DNA from 2 places in the Pseudomonas sp. S3_A03 genome. Region 2 is predicted to be linked to the other one. Evidence: riboswitches for the same ligand, from Rfam matches in the RefSeq annotation. Region 2 holds a riboswitch; the other holds the start of a gene.
What was found. Region 2 has a riboswitch for cobalamin ahead of AB4O25_RS09370 (ABC transporter substrate-binding protein). Riboswitches for the same ligand answer to the same signal wherever they lie in the genome.
Positions count from the first base shown of each region.

Region 1: linked by a shared signal. The riboswitch ahead of cobO (cob(I)yrinic acid a,c-diamide adenosyltransferase) and the one ahead of AB4O25_RS09370 (ABC transporter substrate-binding protein) in region 2 are both predicted to bind cobalamin.

Region 1 covers NZ_CP162753.1:2,382,921-2,388,163, reverse strand. The annotation lists gene hda (DnaA regulatory inactivator Hda) at 1-94, shown strand, start outside; gene AB4O25_RS10760 (C40 family peptidase) at 304-933, shown strand; gene AB4O25_RS10755 (C40 family peptidase) at 1,078-1,617, shown strand; cobalamin riboswitch at 1,715-1,960, shown strand; partial or broken gene cobO (cob(I)yrinic acid a,c-diamide adenosyltransferase) at 2,040-2,652, shown strand; gene AB4O25_RS10745 (cobyrinate a,c-diamide synthase) at 2,649-3,968, shown strand; gene bluB (5,6-dimethylbenzimidazole synthase) at 3,973-4,623, shown strand; gene cbiB (adenosylcobinamide-phosphate synthase CbiB) at 4,620-5,243, shown strand, end outside.
Region 2 covers NZ_CP162753.1:2,076,394-2,081,636, forward strand. The annotation lists gene AB4O25_RS09355 (hypothetical protein) at 1-113, opposite strand, end outside; gene AB4O25_RS09360 (hypothetical protein) at 124-426, opposite strand; gene AB4O25_RS09365 (M24 family metallopeptidase) at 744-1,607, opposite strand; cobalamin riboswitch at 1,668-1,861, shown strand; gene AB4O25_RS09370 (ABC transporter substrate-binding protein) at 1,977-2,987, shown strand; gene AB4O25_RS09375 (FecCD family ABC transporter permease) at 2,984-3,988, shown strand; gene AB4O25_RS09380 (ABC transporter ATP-binding protein) at 3,985-4,749, shown strand; gene AB4O25_RS09385 (alpha/beta hydrolase) at 4,975-5,243, opposite strand, start outside.

The DNA of each region.
Region 1 (5,243 bases), 310 kb from region 2:
CTTGTTCGATTTGCTTGAGCAGCTCGATCAGGCCTCTTTGCAGGCGCAACGAAAATTGACGATCCCTTTTCTCAAAGAGACGTTGGGTTGGTAACACGTTGATTTGTCACGATTCGGCACTTTTCAGGCGCCAGAAAACCTGCGTCTGAGCCCGGCGGGCTACGCATTTACGTCATTAATTGGAATCAGGGCTTAGATGTCACGGTCCAATCGCGAAGTCACATAGCGCACGATTGAATTTGCAAATCGATGTGATAGAGGGCATAGTCTCGGCTTCTTTACACATCAGCCACGGTCGTGCCCATGCTAAATCGCTTCGCACCCCTCGTGCCTCTCGCACTCGTTACCCTGTTGTTTGGTTGCGCCTCCCACCCTCAACACGTGGCAGAGCAGCAGAAGCCTCAACAACAGTCCCAGGCAAAATTCGTCGCTGCGCAGTCTGCTTCCGTTTATGAAGAAGAGCTGGCAACCGAGAAAGAACTGGCCGATTTCTCCGGCAACAAGCCTTACCAGCTTCCAGTTCTGGCCGACAGTATCCTAGAACGCGGCATGTCCCTGATCGGTACCCGTTACCGTTTCGGCGGTACCTCCGAAGCCGGTTTCGATTGCAGCGGTTTTATCGGCTATCTGTTTCGCGAAGAAGCCGGCATGAACCTGCCACGCTCCACGCGCGAAATGATCAACGTGAAAGCACCGTTGGTCGCACGCAACAACCTCAAGCCCGGTGATCTGCTTTTCTTCAGTACGGCAGGCCGTGGTCGTGTCAGTCACGCCGGTATCTACTTGGGTGACAACCAGTTTATCCACTCCAGCAGCCGTCGCAGTGGCGGTGTGCGAGTCGACAGCCTGGGTGACAGCTACTGGAGCAAAACCTTCATCGAAGCCAAGCGCGCACTCGCCATGGCCCCGACTACGGTTACCGCCAGTAAGTAAACTTAAAGTGATACTTGAAGTTTGACGCGTAAGCGCTAGAATCCCTGGATATTGTTGTAACCCGTTCGCGCGAGCTTTGCTTGCGCGTTCTGGTTTTCAGCGTTCGGCAGCGAAAGCCGCATCCAGACCAGGATTGTTCTGCACATGTCGACCTCGGCCCGCCTGATTCTAATTGTTTGCGCCGCGCTTCTCAGCGCCTGCGCCAGCCGCACACCGCCGCCTGCGCCCATCGCGGTCAAGCCCAAGCCGGTGTTCAATTATTCCACCCAGAACTTTTCGCCTGCTGCCGAAGACGTGCTCTTTCGTGCGCTGGGCCTGGTCGGCACGCCTTATCGCTGGGGCGGTAACACGCCGGACTCCGGTTTTGATTGCAGCGGCCTGATCGGCTTCGTCTACCGCGACGCCGCCGGCATTTCCCTGCCACGCACCACGCGCGAGCTGATCGTGATGCGCGCCCAGGATGTGAGCGAGCAGAACCTGCAAACCGGCGACCTATTGTTCTTCGCCACCGGTGGTGGCTCGCAGGTCAGCCATGCTGGGATCTACGTGGGTGAAGGTCGCTTTGTCCATGCGCCGCAAACCGGTGGCACGGTGAAACTGGACACCCTGTCCAAAGCGTATTGGCAGAATGCTTACCTGAGTGCCAAGCGCGTATTGCCGGGCAATCTGGCGCGTAATCCTTAGAATCAATGCCACGTTGCACGCTTAAAGCTGCAAGACGGCGCAATGCCTGCTTGTAGCTTTAGGCTTGACGCTTGCAGCTAGCCCTCCAACCCACTAACCTTCGCCGCTTGTTCCAGGTGCTCTGTGACCCGTGGGTCGACAGAGTGAAACAGGGAAGCCGGTGAGTGAGCGCGCTTATACACAGCGCCGCCGCAATTCCGGCGCTGCCCCCGCAACGGTAAATGAGTCAAGACCCTGCATTGAGCCACTGTATCGCTCGCGATATGGGAAGGCGCAGCGTCGGCCTGTTCGCTTCAGAACGCCACTCATGAGCCCGGAGACCGGCCAGGATCATCCAACAGCATCACGGTGGGCGATGCTTGGCTGTCTGTTTTTTCTTTTCCCTGCCCGCCGTTTTTGTTCAGCCCCAACGGAGAGCTGCCATGACCGATACCCCCGACCGCGATGAACGCCACCTGGCACGCATGCTGCGCAAAAAAGCCGTGATTGACGAGCGCATCGCCAATTCACCCAATGAATGCGGCTTGCTATTGGTGCTCACCGGTAATGGCAAAGGCAAGAGCAGCTCGGCATTCGGCATGCTCGCCCGCGCCATGGGCCATGGCATGCAGTGCGGCGTGGTGCAGTTCATCAAGGGGCGTAACAGTACCGGCGAAGAATTGTTTTTCCGCCGTTTCCCCCGAGCAAGTGCGCTTTCACGTGATGGGCGAAGGCTTCACTTGGGAAACCCAGGACCGGCAGCGCGATATTGCCGCCGCCGAAGCCGCCTGGGCCGTGTCGCGCCAATTACTGCAAGACCCGTCCATTGGCCTGGTGGTGCTGGATGAGCTCAATATTGCCCTCAAGCATGGCTACCTCGACCTCGATCATGTTCTGAGCGACCTGCAAGCCCGCCCACCGATGCAACACGTGGTCGTCACCGGCCGTGGCGCCAAGCCCGAGTTGATCGAAATGGGCGACACCGTCACTGAAATGGGCATGCTCAAGCATGCGTTCCAGGCCGGTATCAAGGCACAGAAGGGCGTCGAACTGTGAACCCGCCCCGTCATTGCCCGGCTGTATTGATCGCCGCTCCGGCGTCCGGCCAGGGCAAAACCACCGTCACCGCCGCGCTCGCCCGTTTGCATCGTAACCTGGGGCGCAACGTGCGCGTGTTCAAATGCGGCCCGGACTTTCTGGACCCGATGATCCATGAGCGCGCCAGCGGTGCGCCGGTTTATCAATTGGACATGTGGATGGTGGGCGAGCAGGAAAGTCGCCGCTTGTTATGGGAAGCGGCGGGGGAGGCGGACCTGATCCTGATCGAGGGCGTGATGGGCCTGTTCGACGGCACGCCGTCCAGCGCCGACCTGGCGCGGCACTTCGGCGTGCCGGTGTTGGGCGTGATCGACGGCACCGCCATGGCCCAGACCTTTGGCGCGCTGGCATTGGGCCTGGCGCGCTATCAGCCGGACCTGCCGTTTGCCGGGGTACTGGCCAACCGCGTCGGCACGCTGCGCCATGCGCAGTTGCTCGAAGGCAGCCTCACCGAAGGCCTGCGCTGGTACGGCGCGTTGTCACGTGAGACCGGTATCGAGCTGCCCAGCCGTCACCTGGGGCTGGTGCAGGCCAGCGAATTGAATGATCTCGATGTGCGCCTGGACGCCGCCGCCCAAGCCCTGGGCGGTAGTTGCAAAGTCGCGCTGCCGCCGCCGGTGGCCTTCGCCGCACCGCAGGTGATCGAGGCGGAGCCATTGCTCAAGGGCGTGCGCATCGCCGTCGCCCGTGACGAAGCCTTCGCGTTCACCTACGGCGCCAGCCTCGACCTGCTGCGAGCGATGGGGGCTCAGTTGAGCTTCTTTTCGCCGATCCATGATCACGCACTGCCCGACGCCGACAGCCTCTATCTGCCCGGTGGTTACCCGGAACTGCACCACCAGGCGCTGTCGGAAAATACCCCGATGCTCGCTGCCATCCGCGCCCACCACGCCGCCGGCAAGCCGTTGCTCGCCGAATGCGGCGGCATGCTCTACCTGCTGGACTCGCTCACCGACGTCGACGGCAACCGTGCCGAACTGCTCGGCCTTTTACCGGGCGATGCGGTGATGCAAAAGAAACTCGCGGCCCTGGCCCTGCAAAGCGTCGAATTGCCGGAAGGCGTGTTGCGCGGGCACACGTATCACCATTCCCTGACCAGCACCGAGTGCGAGCCGATTGCCCGTGGCCTGAGCCCTAACGGTGGGCGCGGTGCCGAGGCGGTTTACCGACAGGGGCGGATGACAGCCTCTTATGTGCACTTTTATTTCCCATCGAACCCATCAGCGGTCGCCGCCTTGTTTGCACCCAATGTGGGAGGGGCTTGCCCTCGATAGGGCCATGACCGACAACGCATTTGCCCCGGCCGACCGCGACGCCGTCTACCGCGCCATCGCCGAGCGCCGCGACATGCGCCACTTCAGCGGCGGTACGGTGGCTCCCGAATTGCTTCATCGCCTGCTCCAGGCCGCGCATCAGGCACCCAGTGTGGGTTTGATGCAGCCGTGGCGTTTTATCCGCATCAGCGACCGCCACCTGCGTGGGCAAATCCAGCAAGTGGTCGAAGAAGAGCGCGTGCGCACCGCCCAAGCCCTGGGCGAACGTTCCGATGAATTCATGAAGCTCAAGGTCGAAGGCATTCACGACTGCGCTGAAGTACTGGTGGCGGCGTTGATGGATGATCGCGAGCGGCACATTTTCGGCCGCCGTACCTTGCCGGAAATGGACATGGCTTCGCTGTCCTGTGCGATCCAGAATCTATGGCTGGCTGCCCGTGTCGAAGGGCTGGGCATGGGCTGGGTATCGTTGTTCGACCCCCAGGCCCTGGCCGATCTGCTGGGCCTGCCGCCCGGCGCCAAACCCCTGGCCGTGCTGTGCCTGGGGCCGGTGGCCGAATTCTATCCGGCACCGATGTTGCAGCTCGAAGGCTGGGCCGAACCGCGGCCGCTGAAAGACATGTTGTATGAGAATACGTGGGGAGCGAGTCAATGAGTGTGGCCTTGCTGTGTGTCGCCGGGGTGGCGTTGGATGCGCTGCTGGGTGAACCCAGGCGTCGGCATCCGCTGGTGGCGTTCGGCAATTTTGCCGGGCGCATCGAGCAACGCTTCAATAGCGGTGGCCGTGGCTGGCGCAGCCATGGCGTGACGGCATGGTTTATCGCCGTGGTGCCGTTGACGCTGCTGGCCACCGCGCTGTCGTGGGCGCCCTCTATCGGGTGGGCGCTGGAGATTCTGGCGCTGTACTGTGCCCTCGGCATGCGCAGCCTGGGTGAACATGTACTGCCTGTCGCCCAGGCGTTGCGCAGCGATGACCTGGATGAAGCGCGCACGCGGGTGAGTTACCTGGTGAGCCGCCAGACCAGCGAGCTGGACAGCACCGAAGTAGCCCGCGCCGCCACCGAATCGGTGCTCGAAAACGGCAGTGATGCGGTGTTTGCCGCGTTGTTCTGGTTCGTGGTCGCTGGCGTACCGGGGGTGGTGCTCTACCGTTTGAGCAATACCCTCGACGCCATGTGGGGCTATCGCAATGAGCGCTTCGAACGCTTTGGCTGGGCGGCGGCGAAAATCGACGACGTACTGAACTACATTCCTGCGCGCCTGGTGGCCTTGACC
Region 2 (5,243 bases):
TCACGCCCATCTACCCACTCATCCCCGCGAAGGCGTCGTCCGGTGTTGGTCTCGCGCTCACCTTTGGCAATCACCAGCACAAACAACCGGACCGGGCATTCGAATGAGCGCAACCGCTCAACATCAGCCCCTCACTGACCAATTGCCCTCCAGGCACTTGGCTTGGGATATGTCGCCCAGACACTTGATTTCAGCAACCATGCTCGTTGAGCCACTGTCGTCCAGGGCATACAGGTCGGCTTTGCGCCGCTCGCCAATCGGCAAATCGGTCCAGAGGCTGATGTCATTCTTGAACCAGGCATACAAGCTGATTTCGGCCTGAATCCAGTGCTCGCGGCAACTGTTCAGTTGCAACACCTGTTCGAGTTTATCGCCCATTTCACGAAAGGCCCGCTCGAACAAAACAATCCATTGATCAGCATTCATGACTGACTCCCTGTGTATGACGTATCGAGGCTAGTGCTTGACTGGTGCATCCCAGCAATCCGGGTGGCGTGCGCAGACATCGTATTGGCGATCCATCAAGGCCATGCGGTTAATGTGGGCGTCCGTGGCCGCCCGGAACGACTGATTGCTGGTTGTGATATAGGCCGCGGTGCGGTCAGTCAGGCGTGCGTTTAACTGGCTGCGGGTGTGGGCATCCAGTGCCTGGGGGCGAATCGAAAGGGCGCGGCAAATAATATCATTGAGCCATCACTGCGTATCACCCCATCGCCCAAGCATTCGCAGGGCGGTACAGCGCATCAATCCAGCATCCGGCTAAGCAGCCGGTGCCCATCTGCCGTCACCTCGACCATCGCCGACAACATCACGCCGTCGGCACCGTCCGTGGAGAGCAGGCTCCAAAAGTCCGGTGGCTGATACCTCACACCAACGGTGCCCGCCTTGGCGATCACATACACGTTGAGCACTTGCCCGGGTTGCATCAACGGGCTGTCACCCTCGACCTTGTAACCGAGCACTTGCGGCTTTTGTATGCGCGCCTGCCCCATGGCATAGCCCGCAAACTCACGCACCGCGACGGCATGGCCCGCGTCCAGTTCCTGTTGTATCGCCGCCCCCACATTGGCCAGCCGCTCGCCGCCCTGAACGTGGGCGACTCCGTTGGCCAGCGCACGGCGCGCAGTCATCAGCAATTGGCGTTGCGCCGGGGTGGCATTGGGTGTGGCAAACGTCCAGACCTGAGCAACATGGGCCTGCGCCGATGCCGCGATCAACTCCACTTTTACCAGCGCCGCGTCCGGGAACGGCACATCGGTGGGCGGCGCGGCGCTCACCTGGTTATTCACCGACACCGCCACCGCTGCCGGGTAGCCGCGATAACCGAACATCATCGGCAGCCAGCCGTGCTGTGCGTACTGGTCGAGTAAAAATTCCTGGACCGCAGTGCCGGTGCCGCCCTTGCGGATCAGCGGCGCGACCTTGCGCAACAGGTCACTGGCGATGGGCGCCAGTTTGGCTTCCTCGGCAAGAATGGTTGCGTCATCCAACTGGGCGATGGCGCGGGCCCTGTCGCCGATCGCGTCGGTGTAGCGGGCGAGCGCAGGGTCAGCGGCGTGTGCGCTCATGCAAAACAACAGTGGCACTATTCCCAGACGTATCAACATGGCCTTCCTTGGGTTGGTTATGGACGGACCCGAATTGTACCTCCACCCAGCGCCCAAGATGGACTACCATACCGCGCCGGTTCCCAAACGGGACTAATAGGGAATTCGAAACGCCGCACGCGGCGCCAATCGAAACTGCCCCCGCAACTGTAGATGCCGAGCCTGCTCCTTCATGCCACTGGACACCGTCCGGGAAGGCCGGAGCGAGGCGACGACGCATCAGTCAGGAGACCTGCCGGCCCAGCAACATCACTCACCGGCGGGGTGTCCGGGAAGGACATCCTCGCCTGCCCGAGCGGCAGCGTTCGAGGGCGTATTTCCGAGCCGTAACGCCCCTGCTGCACGTACGGTTCACACGGAGATTGCCCCATGCTGCCACGCGTTACCGCCCTGATCGCCGGGCTGGGCTTATGTGCCCTGGCCCAAGCGGCGCCCACTCATTACCCGCTGGCGGTCGAAAACTGCGGCAGCACCGTGACCTTCCAGCACGCCCCCGAGCGCAGCGTGACCATCGGCCAGGCCGCCACCGAAATGCTCTACGCCCTGGGCGTGGGTGACAAAGTGGTCGGCACCTCGCTGTGGTTCAACAGCGTGTTGGCGCCGTTCAAGGCGCAGAACGACGGCATCGACCGCCTGGCCAACAACGAGCCGAGCTTTGAAGCGGTGATCGCCAAGCGCCCGCAACTGGTGGCGGCCGAGCTGGAATGGGTGGTCGGCGCGCAAGGGGTGGTGGGCACGCGCGAGCAGTTCCATGAATTGCAAATCCCCACCTACCTGCTGCCCTCCGACTGTGAAGGCAAAGACAACCTGGTCGGCGCCGACGGCACGCGGCTGGAGCCGTTCCGCATCGAGACGATCTACAAAAGCATCCACCAACTGGCGCAGATCTTCGACGTGCAGGATCGCGGCCAACAACTGAACGACGAACTCAAAGCGCGCCTGGCCAAATCCGTCGCCACCGCGCAAGGCAAGGGCTTGAAACACGCCAGCGCACTGGTCTGGTTCTCCAGCGCCGAGATGGCCAGCGACCCTTATGTGGCCGGGCACAAGGGCGTTCCCGAATTCATGTTGGAAACCCTCGGTTTGCACAACGTGGTGCAGTCCGATGAAGAGTGGCCCGCCGTCGGCTGGGAGACCCTCGCCAAAGCCAACCCGACCTTCCTGGTGATCGCCCGCATGGACCGCCGCCGCTACCCCGCCGACGACCATGAAAAGAAACTCGCCTTCCTGCGCAGCGACCCGGTCACGCGCAACATGGACGCGGTAAAAAACAACCGCATCATCATCCTCGATGCCCTGGCGCTGCAGGCAAGCCTGCGCACCTTTGATGGCCTTGAACAACTGGCCGCGGCCATCGACGGCTACAACCTGCCCAAATGATCCGTACCCTACTCGCCCTCGCGCTGCTGCTGGCCGCCGTCCTCGCCGGCGTGGCCATCGGCGAAACCGCCATCGAACCGCAGGTGGTGTTGCAGGTGCTCGCCAATAAACTGTGGAACGCCGGCTACCTGCTGGACCCCATCGACGAAGGCGTGGTGTGGAACTACCGCCTCACGCGCACCCTGGTCGCCGCCGCCTGCGGCGCCGGGCTGGCCACCTGCGGGGTGATTCTGCAATCGTTGTTGCGTAACCCGTTGGCCGACCCGTACTTGTTGGGCATCAGCGCCGGCGCCTCGACCGGCGCGGTGCTGGTGGCGTTGATGGGCGTGGGCGGCGGCTTGGTTTCGCTGTCGGCCGGCGCGTTTGTCGGGGCCATGGCGGCATTCGCCCTGGTGATTTTATTGGCGCGGGCCAGTGGCTCCATGAGCGGCACCGGGCAGATCATCCTCGCGGGCATCGCCGGCTCGCAGCTGTTCAATGCGCTCACCGCATTCCTGATCACCAAGTCCGCCAGCTCGGAACAGGCGCGCGGCATCCTGTTCTGGCTGCTCGGCAACCTCAGCGGCGTGCGCTGGCCGTCGGTGTGGCTGGCGGTGCCGGTCGCCGTGGCGGGCTTGGCCGTGCGCCTGTGGCACCGGCGTGCGCTGGATGCGTTTACCTTCGGCAGCGACTCGGCGGCGTCCCTCGGCATTGCGGTGCGCCGCGTACAGTTTGTGCTGGTGGGCTGCGCCGCGCTGGTCACCGCGGTGATGGTGTCGATTGTCGGCTCCATTGGCTTTGTCGGCCTGGTGATCCCCCACGCCGTGCGCTTGTTGCTCGGCACCGGGCACTCGCGACTGCTGCCGGCCAGTGCGTTGGGCGGCGCCTTGTTCCTGATCGCGGCCGATGTGCTATCGCGCACCTTGATCAAGGGCCAGGTGATCCCGGTGGGCGTGGTCACGGCGCTGGTCGGCGCGCCGGTGTTTGCGCTGATCCTGATCGGCCGGAGGAATGCCCGATGACAGTGCTCAGTTGCACGGGCCTGGGCTTCAAGGTGCGCGAGGCCGAGTTGCTGCGCGAGATTCACCTGGAGGTAAACCTGGGTGAAACCTTGGGCATCGTCGGCCCGAACGGTTCCGGCAAATCCACCCTGCTCAAACTGCTGGCGGGCTTGCGTACGCCCGCCAGCGGCGAGGTGCGACTGGGCGGCCAACGCCTGGGCGACCTCTCGCGCCGCACCATCGCGCAACAGTTGGCGGTGGTGGAGCAGCAGGCCGACACCGACGACGCGATCCGCGTGTTCGACGCCGTGGCGCTGGGCCGCACACCCTGGCTGTCGGCGCTGAGCCCATGGTCACACGACCACGACACAATCGTGCGCCAGGCCCTGCACGACGTGGACGCCACCCACCTGAGCCAACGCGCCTGGCGCAGCCTCTCCGGCGGCGAGCGCCAACGCGTGCACATCGCCCGTGCCCTGGCGCAACGGCCACAGATTCTGTTGCTGGATGAGCCGACCAACCATCTGGATATCCAGCATCAACTGGCGATTTTGAAAGGCGTCCAGGCGCTGCCGGTGACGACATTGATTGCGCTGCACGATCTCAACCAGGCACTGACCTGTGATCGGTTGGCCGTGCTGGATCGCGGGCGATTGGTGGCGCTGGGCAAGCCGATGGATGTACTCACACCGCAACGCCTGCAGGACACGTTCGGCGTGCAGGGGCACTACCTGACGGACCCGTTTGATGGGGCGCAAATACTGCGGTTGCGCTCTAACTGAGCGACCATGCCGTCGGGCAGCAAAGATCAGCGCTGGGAAACCCACAACAAACAGCCCACCATGCGCCCGCCGACCGTCACGTCTGGCCAAACTTCACTAATGGCGGCCTGAAAAATGGGTGGATATGTGTGCTGAGAATCTGGGGATACCTGCCAAAGTGCTATAAGGACTTTCCGCCTGCCTAGCCTTTTAAATCATGCCGATCAGCCGTTGTGGCGAACGGCTTTATTGTTCGCCATTGATACGTTTCGTGATCCACCTTCGGCCATACCCCAACACCTCATCCGCCATCGCCACCGGAAAATGAATGAACCCGTGCGCCGACTCCGGCAGCAGATGGGCCTCGGCCTGCGGCCATCGTTCAGCAATGAGCAACGTGTCGTCCCTGAGCGGGTCCAACTCGCCCACGAACATCAACGCTGGCGGCATACCTTCAAAGTCGCCATACAACGGCGACAACGGCGGTTGCCTGCGCTGTTCATCACTTAATCCCG